DNA from 3 places in the Mesorhizobium bavaricum genome. Region 1 is predicted to be linked to each of the others. Evidence: predicted binding sites of a transcription regulator. Region 1 holds the regulator's gene; each other region holds the start of a gene.

Region 1 (5,590 bases):
GTTGGGCAAAAACACCGGGTCGTAGCCGAAGCCGAGTTCGCCGCGCGGCGGCCAGACCAGCGTGCCTTCGGCCTCGCCGCGATAATATTCGGCGTCACCGTCGGGAAAGGCCAGGCAGATCACGGCGACAAAGCGCCCCGTGCGCTGTTCCGGCAAGGCGGCGCCGACTTCCTGCAGTGCCACTTCGGTGCGCTGCATGGCCATGCCGAAATCACGCGAACCGTCCGGGGTTTCGGCCCAGTTGGCGGTGTAGACGCCGGGCGCGCCGTCGAGCGCGTCGACGCACAGGCCGGAATCATCCGACAGCGCCGGCAGGCCGGTCGCCTGGGCAGCGGCGAGCGCCTTGATGTAGGCGTTCTCCTCGAAGGTGGTGCCGGTCTCGTCCGGTTCCGGCAGGCCATAGTCCTTGGCCGACTTCGCTTCGAAGCCGAACGGCCCCATCAGATCGGCGAATTCGCGCAGCTTGCCGGCATTGTGGCTGGCGACGACGATCTTTTTTCCGTCAAGCGAGTGAATGGTTGGCGAATGCATCATATGCCCCAGATTCGTGGCTCGGCGAATTCGATCGAATTGCCCGAGGGGTCGCGTATATAGATCGAACGGCCGCCCTGCGGCCATTCAAATTCGCTTTCGATGGCGATCTTCTTTGCTTCAAGATGCGCTTTCCACTCCGCGATCTCGTCGGCGCTGGCCGCAAAGCACAGATGACCCTCGCCGACCGCGCCATGCGGCGGCACTTTCAGTCTCGCGTCGGCTGCGGGCGGCACTTTCGTCGCCTCGGCGTTGAAGATGAGCAGCACGCCAGGCCCGCAGCGGAAAAAAAGATGCCTACCGTCGACCTTGCCGAGGAGGGGAAGTCCAAGCACGTCGGCGTAGAAGCTTTCGGCGGCTTGCAAGTCTGTAACGTAGAGAGCGGATTCCAGGATTGCGGGAGGCGTCACGAAGCGCTCCCCTTTGGCCTGCCGGCTTGCCTGGCCCGAGCCACCGGTCTCGGCCCGTCCTTCGGACCCCCCTCAAATGGGGAGATCGGCAGCTTCAGCGCCTCCGCACAAATCGCGCCGCCGACAGTTGGCGAAAGCCGATCTCCCCCCTGGAGGCGGAGATGGCCGGCAGGCCAAAGGGGGGCGCTCAAGCTCGGCATAAAAAACTAAGCCACCGCCATCTGCTGCAGGCTGACCAGGCGCTGGATGCCCTTCTTGGCCAGACCCATCAGGGCTGCGAACTGTTCTTCGGAGAAAGGCTCGCCCTCGGCGGTGCCCTGGATCTCGACGATGCCGCCCTTGCCGGTCATGACGAAATTGGCGTCGGTGCCGGCAGAGGAATCCTCGAGATAATCGAGGTCGATAACCGGCTGGCCGTCATGGATGCCGCAGGAGATCGCCGCGACATGATCCTTCAGCACCTTGGCGACGCTGGCCATCTGGCGGGCTTCCATCCAGCGCAGGCAATCATACAGCGCCACCCAGCCGCCGGTGATCGACGCGGTGCGGGTGCCGCCATCGGCCTGGATAACGTCACAGTCGACGGTGATCTGCTGTTCGCCCAGCGCCTGCAGGTCGACTACGGCGCGCAAGGAGCGGCCGATCAGCCGCTGGATTTCCAGCGTGCGGCCACCCTGCTTGCCGGCGGAGGCTTCGCGGCGCATGCGCTCGCCGGTCGAGCGCGGCAGCATGCCGTATTCCGCCGTGACCCAGCCTTTGCCGGAATTGCGCATCCAGCCCGGCACCTTCTCCTCGAGGCTGGCCGTGCACAGGACATGCGTGTCGCCGAACTTCACCAGGCATGAGCCTTCGGCGTGCTTGGAGACGCCGCGCTCGAAGGAGATGGCGCGCATTTCATCGAATTGGCGTTTGGAGGGGCGCATTCAGGCTCTTTCCCGTCATTTTTCGGATTCTTGGCCGGCTTGTAACCACATGGGGCGCGTGGCGCAAAGGAAAATGGCCGGATGATCTGACTCAGACAGCGGGTGATCTGACTCAGACACCGGTTGCGCGGGCCGTGGTGAAGTCTATATCCTTGGGCCGGAGGTTTTTGGCCGAATGACCAAGGCAGTCGCCGAACCCAGTCTGCTGTCGCCCGCGCTTCAGTCGCTCGACATGCGTTCGCGCGACATCTTCCGGCGCATCGTCGATTCCTACCTGAAGGACGGCGAACCGGTCGGCTCGCGCAGCCTGTCGCGCATCCTGCCGTCCTCACTATCGCCCGCCACCATCCGCAATGTGATGAGCGACCTCGAGCATCTCGGCCTGATCTATGCGCCGCACATCTCGGCCGGCCGGTTGCCGACGCAGGCCGGCCTGCGCTTCTTCGTCGATGCCTTCATGGAACTCGGCGACCTTTCCGACGAGGAGCGGCGCACCATCGAGGCGCAGGTCCGGGCGTCCGGCTCAGGCGCGACACTGGAGCATATGCTGACCGAGGCCAGCCAGATGCTGTCGGGCATGTCGCGCGGCGCCGGCCTGGTGCTGGCCGCCAAGAACGAGGTGGCGCTGAAGCATATCGAATTCATCCAGCTCGAGCCGACCAAGGCGCTGGCGGTGCTGGTGTCGCAGAATGGCGACGTCGAAAACCGCGTCGTCGAGTTGCCGGCCGGCATCACCGTTTCGCAATTGCACGAAGCCTCGAACTTCCTCAACGCCCATATTCGCGGCCGCACGCTGGCCGAGGCGCGGATCGAGATTGCCCGCATCAAGGAAGAGACCAGGGCCGCGCTCGACACGCTGTCGCAGGACCTGGTCGAAAAAGGGCTGGCGGTGTGGGCGGGCGCCGACAGCGGCCTGCCGGCGCGGCTCATCGTGCGCGGCCGCGCCAATCTGCTCGAAAACGTTACCGCCCAGGCCGACATCGAATTGTTGCGCCACCTGTTCGAGGACATGGAGACGCAGGACGGGTTGATCCAGCTGCTCGACCTGGCCGAACAGGGATCGGGCGTGCGCATCTTCATCGGTTCGGAAAACAAGCTGTTTTCGCTGTCGGGCTCGTCGCTGGTGGTCGCGCCCTATCGCGACAAGGATGCCCGCGTCGTCGGTGCGCTCGGCGTCATCGGCCCGACCCGGCTCAACTATGCCCGTATCGTGCCGATGGTCGACTATACGGCGCAGCTGATTTCCCGCATGCTGCGTTGAGCTGGGTAACCGAGGAGACGACGATGGCGCTCGAAGAATTCAAGGCCCGGATCAGCCTGTTGCTGGAAGAGATGATCAACCAGCCGGAAGACCAGCACGAAATCCACGAGCAGTTGCGCGAAAAACTGCGGGAAATGCGCGCCATGGGCCTGCCGCTGCCGGCCGATCTCGTCGAACTGGAAAAACGCCTCGACGACGATTTTTACGCCGCCGGCAACTGAGGCTGGCAACCTCCGTTTCACTTGAACTCATCGTGTGCCACGGAACGATCGACGAAACTGCCCGTTTGTTCTCTTCGCAACCGGTCTCTGTGGCCGGAATTGGAGAACAGAATGATCCGATCGGCCGGGCTGGCTATTCCCGCGGCACTGTTTCTCACCGCCATAACATTCGCCCAGCAGGCGGAGCAGCCGGTGCTGAGAGGCGCGGCCGCCTTCGGCGACTGGCGCGCCGACAGGCCGGGGGTGCGCCGCCTGATCAGGCCGGAGGACCTGCCAAGGCCTTACGTCAGCAAATCCACCTCGAACAGCGCCGGCCTGGTCGAAAGGCCAGCTGACGCGAAGCCGAAGCTGCCGCCGGGCTTTTCGGCCGAGCTGATCGCGTCGGGTATCAACAATCCGCGCGTCGTGCGCATCGCGCCGAACGGCGATCTCTTCGTCGCCGACAGCCAAGCCAACCAGATCCGCGTCTATCGTCTCGCCGAGGGCAGCGCGAAGCTGGCGAAGGACGGCATCTTTGCTGGCGATCTCAACCAGCCCTACGGCATCGCCTTCTATCCGCCGGGCAATGATCCGCAATGGGTCTACGTCGCCAACAGCGACGGCATCGTGCGCTTTGCCTACCGCGATGGCGACCTGAAGGCCGCCGGTGATCCGGAAACCATCGTCGATAGCATCCCTGCCAGTCATCATTGGACCCGCGACATCGTTTTCTCGCCGGACGGCAAGACGCTTTACCTGTCGGTCGGCTCGGGTTCGAATGTCGCGCAGGACATGACAAGGGAGCCGGATGGCGGCCTCGACGCCTGGGCGAAGTCGAAGCCGCTGGGTGCCGCCTGGGGGTCTGAAGACGGCCGCGCCGATGTGCTGGCCTTCGACCCCGACGGCAAGAATGGCCGCATCGTCGCCACCGGCCTGCGCAACTGTTCGGGCATGACCGTTCAGCCGGCGACCGGCGCGCTGTGGTGCGTCGTCAACGAGCGCGATGCGCTCGGCGACAATGTGCCGACCGAATATGCGACCGCGGTCAAGGACGGCGCCTTCTATGGCTGGCCCTGGTATTATATCGGCAACAACGAGGATCCGCGCCACAAGGGCGAACGCCCCGACCTTGCCGGCAAGGCGACCATTCCCGATGTGCTGATGCAGGCGCATTCGGCGCCGCTCAACATCGCCTTCTACGACGGAAAAAACTTGCCCGCCGGTTCCGGCTTTCCGGCCGAATACAAAGGCGACGCCTTCGTCGCCTTGCACGGTTCATGGAACCGCGGCAACAGGACCGGCTACAAGGTGGTGAGGTTGCTGTTCAAGGACGGCAAGCCGACCGGCGAGTATGAGGATTTCATCACCGGTTTCGTCGTCTCCAACGGCGAGGTGTGGGGACGGCCTGTCGGCGTGGCGGTGGCCGGGGATGGCGCGCTGATCGTGACCGAAGATGGCAACGGCACAATCTGGCGCGTCACCTATGGCGGCCGCTCCTGATGCGCCTGGGCGCATGTCGGCTTGGTGCAATCGAATCCGGCTCCAGGGAATTCACGCCTGGTTGACCTTGTGTCATAAGGCGCCGTCATAATGCATGTCGCGCAAAAGTACGCAGCGGTTTTGGGACAACGAGATGCATAAAGACCAAGACTTTTGACGCGCAAGGCCGCAACCATGACCCTTACCGGCTTCCTCGCCTACAGTGCCGCTCTCGGCATCGCCGCCGCCATTCCCGGCCCCGGCGTCACCGCGCTCGTCGCGCGGGCGCTCGGCTCCGGATTCCGCTCGTCGCTGGCGATGTCCTTTGGCCTGATGCTTGGCGATCTCACCTATCTGACCGCCGTGGTGCTTGGCCTTGCCTTCGTCGCGCAGACCTTCGGCATGGTTTTCCTGGCCATCAAATGGCTCGGTGTCGCCTACCTCGCCTTCCTTGGCTGGCGCTTCTGGACCAGCGGCATCACGCCCGAGACGGTCGAGGCGAAGAAGGGCAAGGGCGGGCTGGTTTCAAGCTTCATCGCCGGCCTCGCCGTCACGCTCGGCAATCCGAAGACGATGATCTTCTACCTGGCGATCACACCGACCATCGTCGACCTGAAGACGATCACGCTGGCCGATTACGGCATTCTCGTCGCACTGACGGTTGTCGTGCTCCTCGTGGTTCTGGTGCCCTATCTGGCGCTGGCGGCCAAGGCGCGCTGGTTCCTGAAGTCGCCGCGCGCGCTCAAGGCGTTGAACCGTACCGCCGCCGGCTTCATGGTCGGCGCC
Region 2 (5,590 bases), on a different replicon from region 1:
AGAATGCTGGCCGAACCAAGGGTCCTATTCGCAAACCACACGGTACCGCTTGCCGGGCTCGCTGATGTTCTTGCAGACAAGCGGCTTGCTCGGCTCGGAAGAGGAGAGCGGCGGGCTTGCGGCCGGCGATGCCCGTCTGTTGGATGTCTTGAGACTTGCCATACGGCGCGGTTCGAGCCGTTCCGGCTTCTGTGGCGCAACCGGAAACACGCTGGTTTCGATCTGTGGCTGCTGCAGGCGTGGCGGCTCTTTGTCAAAGAATCGCCTGGTATCAAGCGCTCTCGGAATAATCACCGTACCATCATCGCTGCGTGCGCAGCCGCTACCCAACAGTAAAGCCAGCCCCAGGAGAAAAGGCAGTATCCGTCCAAACATAAGCTTAACCCTTATCGGGCCTATATCCGGCTTGCGGGTCGCCGACAACCGGCGCAATGGACACGAAGAAAGGGCGGCTTTGCTTGCCGCCCTTTCGAAATTATCGAGATGCGTGGACCTTTAAAAGCCCATCCCACCCCCCATGCCGCCCATGCCGCCGCCGGGCATGCCACCAGGCATGCCGCCGCCAGCCGACTCCTTCTTCGGAGCCTCCGCGATCATGGCTTCGGTGGTGACGAGCAGGCCGGCGACCGAAGCCGCGTCCTGGAGAGCCGTGCGCACGACCTTGACCGGGTCGACGATGCCCATGGCGATCATGTCGCCATATTCGCCGGTCTGGGCGTTGTAGCCGAAGGTCGCACCCTTGTTCTCAAGGATCTTGCCAGCAACGATCGAAGCTTCAGCACCGGCGTTCGCGGCGATCTGACGGGCCGGAGCCTGCAGTGCACGACGAACGATGTTGATGCCAGCAGCCTGGTCGGCATTGGCGCCGGTGGCCTTGATGTTGGCCGAAGCGCGCAGCAGCGCAACGCCACCACCAGCCACGATGCCTTCTTCCACGGCCGCGCGGGTCGCGTTGAGGGCGTCGTCGACGCGGTCCTTCTTTTCCTTGACTTCCACTTCGGTCGCACCGCCGACGCGGATCACCGCAACGCCGCCCGCGAGCTTCGCGAGACGTTCCTGCAGCTTCTCCTTGTCGTAGTCCGAAGTGGTCTCTTCGATCTGCTGCTTGATCTGGGCAACGCGGCCCTGGATCTCTTCCTTCTTGCCGGCGCCGTCGACGATGGTGGTGTTCTCCTTGGAGATCGATACCTTCTTGGCGCGGCCGAGCATGTTGAGGCCGACGTTCTCGAGCTTGATGCCGAGGTCTTCCGAGATGACCTGGCCACCGGTCAGGATGGCGATGTCTTCCAGCATGGCCTTGCGGCGATCACCGAAGCCCGGCGCCTTGACGGCGGCGATCTTCAGGCCGCCACGCAGCTTGTTGACGACCAGCGTGGCCAGAGCCTCGCCTTCGACGTCTTCCGAGATGATGAGCAGCGGCTTGGAGGTCTGCACGACGGCTTCGAGAACCGGCAGCATGGCCTGGAGGTTGGAGAGCTTCTTCTCGTGGAGCAGGATGTAGACGTCCTCGAGCTCGGCAACCATCTTGTCGGCGTTGGTGACGAAGTAGGGCGAGAGGTAGCCGCGGTCGAACTGCATGCCTTCGACGACTTCCAGCTCGGTTTCGGCGGTCTTGGCTTCCTCAACCGTGATGACGCCTTCGTTGCCGACCTTCTGCATCGCTTCGGCGATCATCTTGCCGACCGACTCGTCGCCATTGCCGGCGATCGTGCCGACCTGGGCAACCTCTTCCGAGGTCTTGATCTTTTTGGCGTTCTTGATCAGCGTCGCGACGACGTCGGTCACGGCAAGATCGATGCCGCGCTTCAGGTCCATCGGGTTCATGCCGGCGGCAACGGCCTTGTGGCCTTCCTGGACGATCGACTGCGCCAGAACGGTCGCGGTCGTGGTGCCGTCGCCGGCGATGTCGTTGGTCTTCGAAGCGACTTCGCGGACCATCTGCGCGCCCATGTTCTCGAACTTGTCTTCAAGCTCGATTTCCTTGGCGACGGTGACGCCGTCCTTGGTGATGCGCGGGGCGCCGAACGACTTGTCGATGACGACGTTGCGGCCCTTGGGGCCGAGCGTTACCTTCACCGCGTCGGCGAGGATGTTGACGCCGCGCAGCATGCGCTCGCGGGCATCACGGGAGAATTTTACGTCTTTGGCAGCCATTTTTAGCTCCTGGGCATTTCGCCCGAAATTCAGATTGGATGGTACGGATGAAAGGCAGCGGCGTGTTAGCCGATGATGCCCATGATGTCGGCTTCCTTCATGATCAGAAGGTCTTCGCCATTGAGCTTGACTTCGGTGCCCGACCACTTGCCGAACAGGATACGGTCGCCAGCCTTGACGTCCAGGGGCACGAGCTTGCCAGCTTCGTCGCGGGCGCCCGAGCCGACGGCGATGATCTCGCCTTCCTGCGGCTTTTCCTTTGCCGTGTCGGGGATGATGATCCCGCCGGCGGTCTTGGATTCGGATTCGACCCGGCGAACGACCACGCGGTCATGAAGCGGGCGGAACTTCGACTTTGCCATTTTTTGGATTTTCCCTGGTGCGGAGATTGAGAGGTCGGTTGCCGGACCGTTGTTAGCACTCAGAGGTGTCGAGTGCTAACGCGGCTGTGAAATAGGCTACCGGCTCATCCTAGTCAAGAAGGAAGAGGGTCACGGGCGAAGAGCAAAAATCGCGCTGCCATGCGACCGCAAGAGGCCCTCGCTGTTCGTGACTGCCAGTACCGGGCTCTAACCGCAAGCAAGTCGTAACGGGCTTGCAAATATCGCAGAGCTTGGCCACAACGCGCTTTGCCAGATGACCTAGGGTGAGGGCGCAAGCAAGGAGTGGATATGGTTTTCCGACTGAAGGAGCTGCTCGGCAAGAGGTTTGATGAAGAAGTGCAATTCTTCAAAGCCTGGCAGAAGGACAAGAAGGGCGTAGGAGCCCTCATCCCCACTTCGATATATGCGGCGCACCGGATGGCAAGCGTCATCAACCCGCGGTCCGGAATGCCGATCCTAGAGCTTGGCGCGGGAACCGGCGTCATCACCAAGGCAATCCTGGAGAGGGGCATCAAACCGCATCAGTTGGTGTCGCAGCTCTTCCATCCCAATCAAAAGCGTCGAATGGGGCTGTCAGGTCCTCCTATGTCTTTCCGGCGACTGGCAAGGCACCCCCTCGTGCCGCCAATTTACAAGTTGATTGCGGCGATGGAAGCCCCGGGTTTTAATTGGCCGACCTGTCCGCAAGCCGACTCAAGCGCGGCGAGATTTGGGAAGTATGAGGATTGTCCGTCTGGCTGGCAAGCAGTTGGCAGCTCCGAATCCGATCGGCCGGGCTTAGGTCAAGAACGAAACATCTGCCGCATCGCGGCCGATAGGCTCTCATTACCCGTCGTTTTCAAAAACAAAGGACTCGGCGGGTATCATGGAGACGGATCACGTCCGGTCCAAATCGAAATCGACGGTAAGGTGGTTGCGGCAACAACCCAGACCGCGGGAAACGATCGAGGGCATTCCCTTGGTAATGGCCCCACCTACTTACACCATCCCTCGACCGATGCGCGGAAAGCCCTGGTTCATCGAGTATGATGACGCGAACGGCGTGCGCCAGAAAAGCTGGTTCACTCTCAACATCCCATGAGCCAGGCGATCACGCAGGACGAGGTGCTACGACGGTGACAATTTCAGGGAGGTTTGAAGTGTTCAAGGTGCTTCTCCTGTCCACTGTGATTTTGAACACAGGCGCAGTGTTGGCAGCGGCTGGTCAGAGCGACAAGCCGCGATCAAACGTGGACAATCCTATGTGGCCCGCTTCACTAAGATGGGACTGCAACACAGCTGCCAAAATCGTGTGCGAGCGTGATGGCGGTTGCTCAGTGGCTGGGGACCACACTGGATTTGTGCTGAACTACGGCAGCAACGAAGCTGAGTTTCCGGCCAGCAATGTCAGGATCAAACGCCACTATCAACAGACCGTGCAGGGGAGCCCTTTGCAGCAGGAAGTTAAAGTTGAACTGGCCGACAATCGCGTTCTTTGGCTGACGGCCGTGGATGCCAGCCGCACTTATTCGCAAGCGTGGGTCGGCGCATTGAGCGAGTTGAAGGGTGGCGCGGTACTCATGGGATCCGAGGGAGTCTATTGCATGCCGCACAAGTGAGTGCGCCGAGAGGGGAGGCGAGCGAAGGCCGATATGGTCCGACCCCGGCGTTTCAGAAAAGGTCGGGGGCTTCCCGTCCAATTTCATCAGACGATGAGGAGTTTTAGTAGCATCGATGTGTCGAACCGAGACGTCGAGTAAGCATGGCGCAATCCGTGGGTGTTGCGGAGCCCTGCCTTGAGTGGCAGGGCTATTCATCATCCAACAAAGTATCTGCGATGGAATGGCAAGGGGCGCTTGAGGCGGCTCGTTCATTCATCTCTGTCAATGCAACCCAAACTCGCGCAGCAATTCTTCGCGATAGCGCACGAAGCGGGTTTCGCTGCGCTCGCGCGGGCGTGGCAGGTCGATGTCGATCAGCCTTGCCGCGCCACCTTTCTCCTTGGGCAGGATCAGCACCCGGTCGGCCAGATAGATCGCCTCTTCCAGATCGTGGGTGACCATCACCATGGTGACGTTCTCCTCACTCCAGATGCGCGCCAGTTCTTCCTGCATGCCGATCTTGGTCATAGCGTCCAGCGCCCCCAGCGGCTCGTCGAGCAGAAGGATCTCTGGCTGGATGGTGAGCGCCCGGGCGATGCCGACGCGCTGCGCCATGCCGCCGGAAAGCTGGCTCGGAAAAGCATCGGCGAATTCGGCAAGGCCGACCAACGCGACGTAGAAACGGGCGCGTTCCTCGGCTTGGCTCTTGGGCACGCCGCGCACTTCGAGGCCGAAGGCGACGTTGCCGAGCACACTGAGCCACGGCAGCAGGCGCGGTTCCTGGAAGATCACGGCGCGCTCGGCGCCGACGCCATGCACCGGCTGGCCGTCGATCGCGACGGCGCCGCTGTCGGCAGCCTCCAGTCCCGCAAGAATACGCAGCAGCGTGGTCTTGCCGGAGCCGCTGGCGCCGACGATGACCAGGCATTCCCCCGAACGGATGTCGAGGTTGAGCGTCCGCAGCACGGCAAGCCGGCGCCCGCCGAGGCTGAAGGATTTGGAGAGGTCGCGGATCGAGACCTCTCCGCTGCGATTGGAACCGGTCATCTCATCTCTCAGCTATTTCAGGGCTCAGTTGATCTTAGTTTCGCCGAGCCGGTACAGGATGTCGACAGCTTTCAGCTTGCCCTTGGCCAGGCGGCCGTCGCGCTCCAGCACGGCGACCCAGAAATCGATGTCGCGGTCGGTCGCCTGCGCACCTTCGCGAAGTCCGAAACCGGTCCAGTATTTGGCGAGATCGCCGTTTTCGCCACGCTTGTTGAGGATATTGGCCAGCACCTTGCGGGCTTCGTCCGGGTTCTGACGCGACCAGTCCGACGCGCGCGCCGACTGTTGGACGAAGTTGCGCGCCGCATCCGGATTGGCGGCGATGAAGTCGCGCCTGAGCACGACGAAGCCGCCGGCGAGTTCGCCGAGCACCTGGGTATCGTCGAACACGCCGCGCACGCCGCCATTGGCGACCAGCGCGCCGGC
Region 3 (5,590 bases), on a different replicon from region 1:
TCTAAGGATATTGACGATTGCGCGACCCTCACCTCGTAGACGGCTAACGCGGGCGGCAACTGAGAGGGTAAAATGACAAGCGATTTTTCCGCCGCGCGAGTGCATCTAGATCGAGCGTATCATTATCTGCGAGGTGATGACCCGATGAGCCGGAGGGGGCGCGAAGCCTTGGATTTGCTAATTGAGGCAGTTGCCGGCGAGGAGTTCAAGCAGCCGAGCCAAAACGCGGACGTGCTAATGTTTCCGATTGGGCGTCGCTTCTGAGGCGATCTCCAAGGTGGCAATCATGAACGCCCGTCAAGGCATGAGCCGAGTCGGCAATCGAATGGGAGTCCGAGGCCTATCGCTCACAAACTTCGGAATTTCGCTGCGCCTATTGTCATCGGCGGCAGCTATTCCGGAATGGCCGCCGCCCGGAAGTTCCGCCGCGTCCGCGCCAGGTTCCTAGTGATCGACGCCGGGTTGCGGCCGAACGCTTTTTGCCAGCCATTCGCCTGCCTTCCTGTCCCAGGACGGCGTCGATCCGGCCGAGATCAGGAACGGTCGCCTGATTAGCTTTCGCGCTACGCGACGCCCTTGTACGACGGAACGGCCGAACGGGTGAAGAGCCGCGACGGTTTCGGCTCCTACTACCCGACGGCCTCCGCGGAGAGCCGTCGAGTTGTCGCTGCCGGCGTTTCAGATGCGCTGCCAAGGGTCAATGGGCTGGCTGAGATATGGGGAAACAGCATTCCACCGACCCTGATGTATGACTGTGAACTCTATCGGGACGGCTCGGCGTGGGTTGCTGCCGATCCTGCTCGGTCCACCAGGCACTTCGTCTGTCCGAATGAGACCGCTGCTTTGCGCTGCGGGGCGAATGCCCATTTTTCCATAATCATTGCATATATCAGTGCTAGGAAGGTCCGAATTGGAAACGAAAACAATGGGGCGAGGCTTATGATGTTGAGCCGTAGCCAAGGCAAATCGCCTGCACAGCTTTTCCGCTATCTGTCGGCCAAGTGGCCGGCGGCCTTCAATCCGAAAGCGCCCAGACCGCTCAAGATCGGCATCCATCATGACATTCGCGTGCTTGACGGCGAACTGTCCGATGATGAATTAAGGAGAGCCCTGCTGGCGTATACCAAGATGGCCAAATACTTGGCGAGACTGGATGCCGGCGCCGCACGGGTCAATCTCGATGGCAAGCCGGCCGGCGTGGTCTCGGATGCGGACGCGGTGACCGCCAAGGCTTTGCTTTGCTCCCGCAAGGACAAACAAAAGTGCAAGCAAACGCCGGAGCCAAGGGTAGAGCCTCAAGCGCCGCCCAAACCAAAACCGAAGCGAACCGCCGTGTTCAAGGCGAAGAATACGGCCGACAGCCCGACCGGCATAATCGTTGAGACCAAGCGTCGCCGGTCATTCCGAAAGCCGATGACTTGATCGCCCGTGAGCGATAGCTCGCGCCGACCGGGACAGCCCTCAGGGTCGGAGCACATGGCGCCCGCGCCAATCCGAATCGCCGCGATCGCAATGGAGCTGCCGCATTCGCGCGCGAAAAACGGACTGGTCGGTCATCCCTTCTTCGGGATGAACGAAGGCCGGAGGCTATTCCGATGGTCGTTCTGGCCACCGCTGCGACCTCTATCGTTCGGGATGGCAGTTAGGTCGATGCCGGCCCAGATTGACTGTGGCCGCTTCACGAGCCCACGCTTCTGTTTGATCTCGACGGCAAGGGGCCGCTGCTGCCTCATGCTCTCGGCGACTTGGGGAGGTGCGAACATTATCTAGGCCGATTGCACGTTTTCGCCACCGCTCCCTCATACTCATGGAAGGGTTCGAATCGTTGATTGTCTTCGAAGCCCCGACGCCAGCGGCTCTCCGCCGTATCCGTGCCCGCGCTCGCTTCTAGTCCAGCTTTCACGACCAGCGCTACTACGGCCATACGGTCGGTGTACGCGCCGAACATTTCCGGCCGGATACGACTTCAAGGAAAAGGGCGGCATCGCTGCCGCCCTCGAGATTGTTGAGGTGCGTGGACCTTAGAAATCCATGCCGCCCATACCACCCATGCCGCCGCCAGCCATGCCGGCAGGCATGCCGCCGCCAGCCGCCTCCTTCTTCGGAGCCTCCGCGATCATGGCTTCGGTGGTGACGAGCAGGCCGGCGACCGAGGCCGCGTCCTGGAGAGCCGTACGGACGACCTTGACCGGATCGACGATACCCATGGCGATCATGTCGCCATATTCGCCGGTCTGGGCGTTGTAGCCGAAGGTCGCGCCCTTGTTCTCAAGGATCTTGCCGGCAACGATCGAAGCTTCCGCACCGGCGTTGGCCGCGATCTGGCGGGCCGGAGCCTGCAGCGCACGACGCACGATGCTGATGCCAGCGGTCTGGTCGGAGTTTGCGCCGACAGCGTTGATGCTCAGCGAAGCGCGCAGCAGGGCAACGCCGCCGCCGGGAACGATGCCTTCTTCCACGGCCGCGCGTGTCGCGTTCAGCGCATCGTCAACGCGGTCCTTCTTTTCCTTGACTTCGACTTCCGTCGCACCGCCGACGCGGATCACCGCAACGCCGCCCGCCAGCTTCGCGAGACGTTCCTGCAGCTTCTCCTTGTCGTAGTCCGAAGTGGTCTCTTCGATCTGCTGCTTGATCTGGGCAACGCGGCCCTGGATCTCGGCCTTCTTGCCGGCGCCGTCGACGATGGTGGTGTTCTCCTTGGAGATCGACACCTTCTTGGCGCGGCCGAGCATGTTGAGGCCGACATTCTCGAGCTTGATGCCGAGGTCTTCCGAGATGACCTGGCCACCGGTCAGGATGGCGATGTCTTCCAGCATGGCCTTGCGGCGATCACCGAAGCCCGGAGCCTTGACGGCGGCGATCTTCAGGCCACCACGCAGCTTGTTGACGACCAGCGTGGCCAGGGCCTCGCCTTCGACGTCTTCCGAGATGATGAGCAGCGGCTTGGAGGTCTGCACGACGGCTTCCAGAACCGGCAGCATGGCCTGGAGGTTGGAGAGCTTCTTCTCGTGGAGCAGGATGTAGACGTCCTCGAGCTCGGCAACCATCTTGTCGGCGTTGGTGACGAAGTAGGGCGAGAGGTAGCCGCGGTCGAACTGCATGCCTTCGACGACTTCCAGCTCGGTTTCGGCGGTCTTGGCTTCCTCAACGGTGATGACGCCTTCGTTGCCGACCTTCTGCATCGCTTCCGCGATCATCTTGCCGACCGACTCGTCGCCATTGCCGGCGATGGTGCCGACCTGGGCAACCTCTTCCGAGGTCTTGATCTTCGTGGCGTTCTTGATCAGCGTCGAGACGACGTCCCTAACCGCGAGGTCGATGCCGCGCTTGAGGTCCATCGGGTTCATGCCAGCGGCAACCGCCTTGTGGCCTTCCTGGACGATCGACTGTGCCAGAACGGTCGCGGTCGTGGTGCCGTCGCCGGCGATGTCGTTGGTCTTCGACGCGACTTCGCGGATCATTTGCGCGCCCATGTTCTCGAACTTGTCGGAAAGTTCGATTTCCTTGGCGACGGTGACGCCGTCCTTGGTGATGCGCGGGGCGCCGAACGACTTGTCGATGACGACGTTGCGGCCCTTGGGGCCGAGCGTTACCTTCACCGCGTCGGCGAGGATGTTGACGCCGCGCAGCATGCGCTCGCGGGCATCACGGGAGAATTTTACGTCTTTGGCAGCCATTTTTAGCTCCTGGGCATTTCGCCCGAAATTCAGATTGGATGGTACGGATGAAAGGCAGCGGCGTGTTAGCCGATGATGCCCATGATGTCGGCTTCCTTCATGATCAGAAGGTCTTCGCCATTGAGCTTGACTTCGGTGCCCGACCACTTGCCGAACAGGACGCGGTCGCCGGCCTTGACGTCCAGCGGGACGAGCTTGCCAGCTTCGTCGCGGGCGCCCGAGCCGACAGCGATGATCTCGCCTTCCTGCGGCTTTTCCTTTGCCGTGTCGGGGATGATGATCCCGCCGGCGGTCTTGGATTCGGATTCGACCCGGCGAACGACCACGCGGTCATGAAGCGGGCGGAACTTCGACTTTGCCATTTTGGATATCCCTGGTGCGGAGGTTGAAAGGTTCTCCGTTGCCGGAGGGTGGTTAGCACTCGCTATTGGGGAGTGCTAAGATGTCGGTGAGATAGGCTGTAGGTTCGTACTTAGTCAAGACGGGCGGGGGGACGGACCGAAGGGCAAAAGATGTGGAATCGGCGCGGAAGCCTGCCCCCATTTACGGCGCAATCCCACTGCCTACGCGCGTTTCGGCCGTAAGCTTTGGGCCGACTTTTGTGTCTTATTTGGAATGTGAAATTATGTGAAATTAACGGCCGAGCAGTCGGCCGGAATCGACGGCCAGCCGAACAGTCTTGAGCTTTTTGCAATTCATCCCTAACCTCGGGTTGCATCGCCAAAAGGAGCGCTCGTCGCTTCGGCAGGCACTTGCAGACCATGATCTGGAACGTCGTGTCGAGGCGATATTCCCTCGGGTTCGGGTAGCCTATCGAAGTGAGATCTTCGACCAGTTGCTTACGGAGCTCGATATCGTGATGAAATACCCAGACGTTAAATCAGGTCTTAAAGATGAAGTCCCTTGGTCGGACAGCCTGACCGACGACAAGGAGCACTTCAAGACCTACTTGAGGTTCCTGGACGCCTCCGCCGACGATGCCAGTTATGAGGAGATGGCGCAGGTCATCCTCGGCATCGATCCGGCGGAAGAGCCGGTGCGCGCGCGGAAAGCCGCGAGAAGCCATCTCGATCGGGCGAACTGGATGATGACGACCGGTTACAAGCAGTTGTTCGCGTAAATAAGGATGAACGGGCGGCGACACACGCTGCTTGTTCAGACGTGATCATGGCCGTCCGCCACAAGAATGGCATGACATCCGGGCCTGCGGGATACGTCTATTTATTGTCAAACTCCGCTGCTCGTACAGGCAGAATGTTCGCTGCGCCGATGCGTCTGGCGTGGCCATGCAGGTCAGCGGCGGCCGCTCGTCATACCTGGCCGGCGCAGCTAAGGCGGAGAAGATGAAGCCGTGTTCTGAGGCTGTGCTCGGCTTCTTCTGTCATGAAATTCTCCGGTTGGCTTGAAGGCAGCAGGCGAAACCTCGTGGCATAGTAATGGTTGTGGCTGAAGGCAATAAATGTCTCGGCAGCATAAGTATCGTCATAAACTATTACGAATACGCGTTCGCCCCGGAAATCGTTTCGGCTGCTAGGCGCCGGAACCGATATATGCAGCCATGCCGTCTTGAGCTTTTGTAATTCCGAAAGCAACGTGAAATGAGGTTTTGGGCAAACGCCCGGGCTCGCAAGCTTCAGTGCACCAAGATGATCAGGCCTCGTGGTCTACTGGCATGTCGTTGAGATGTCATCCTTGCTGACTTATATGCCGTTGTGCGTCGGGCGTTCTCCTCCCATTGCGTCCGGCGCGTTCCCCTCTGGAGGTTTTTGCCCTCTTGCTTGGCCGGGTGCTGCAAGCCCGGCCCTTTTGTTGCGCGCCAGAGGCGATGAAGCTCATCAGCGGCTACGAACACGGCGTGACCCGCCCAACTTGCGAACCGGAAGGGATCGCCTGCACGTCCGCACTGCAACCCG

The links. Region 1 encodes HrcA, which represses chaperone genes, less so after heat shock. Its sites were predicted from a motif close to GTTAGCACTCNCNNNNNGNGAGTGCTAAC; they were not measured.
Region 2: a site for HrcA is predicted at 2,568-2,596, ahead of groES (co-chaperone GroES). Genes of this name have one in related genera too.
Region 3: a site for HrcA is predicted at 4,091-4,119, ahead of groES (co-chaperone GroES). Genes of this name have one in related genera too.

Annotation. Positions count from the first base shown of each region.
Region 1 is NZ_CM165566.1:1,065,414-1,071,003, forward strand. It holds gene rdgB (RdgB/HAM1 family non-canonical purine NTP pyrophosphatase) at 1-516, opposite strand, end outside; gene AC1RZR_RS05065 (VOC family protein) at 531-941, opposite strand; gene rph (ribonuclease PH) at 1,148-1,864, opposite strand; gene hrcA (heat-inducible transcriptional repressor HrcA) at 2,040-3,125, shown strand; gene AC1RZR_RS05080 (hypothetical protein) at 3,149-3,346, shown strand; gene AC1RZR_RS05085 (PQQ-dependent sugar dehydrogenase) at 3,458-4,825, shown strand; gene AC1RZR_RS05090 (LysE family translocator) at 5,000-5,590, shown strand, end outside.
Region 2 is NZ_JBXAYV010000001.1:100,746-106,335, forward strand. It holds gene groL (chaperonin GroEL) at 496-2,154, opposite strand; gene groES (co-chaperone GroES) at 2,220-2,516, opposite strand; gene AC1RZR_RS33290 (hypothetical protein) at 2,826-3,566, shown strand; gene AC1RZR_RS33295 (hypothetical protein) at 3,677-4,135, shown strand; gene AC1RZR_RS33300 (ABC transporter ATP-binding protein) at 4,400-5,164, opposite strand; gene AC1RZR_RS33305 (ABC transporter substrate-binding protein) at 5,189-5,590, opposite strand, start outside.
Region 3 is NZ_JBXAYV010000001.1:9,356-14,945, forward strand. It holds gene AC1RZR_RS32835 (hypothetical protein) at 73-264, shown strand; gene AC1RZR_RS32840 (ProQ/FINO family protein) at 577-1,422, shown strand; gene groL (chaperonin GroEL) at 2,022-3,677, opposite strand; gene groES (co-chaperone GroES) at 3,743-4,039, opposite strand; gene AC1RZR_RS32855 (DNA -binding domain-containing protein) at 4,537-4,797, shown strand.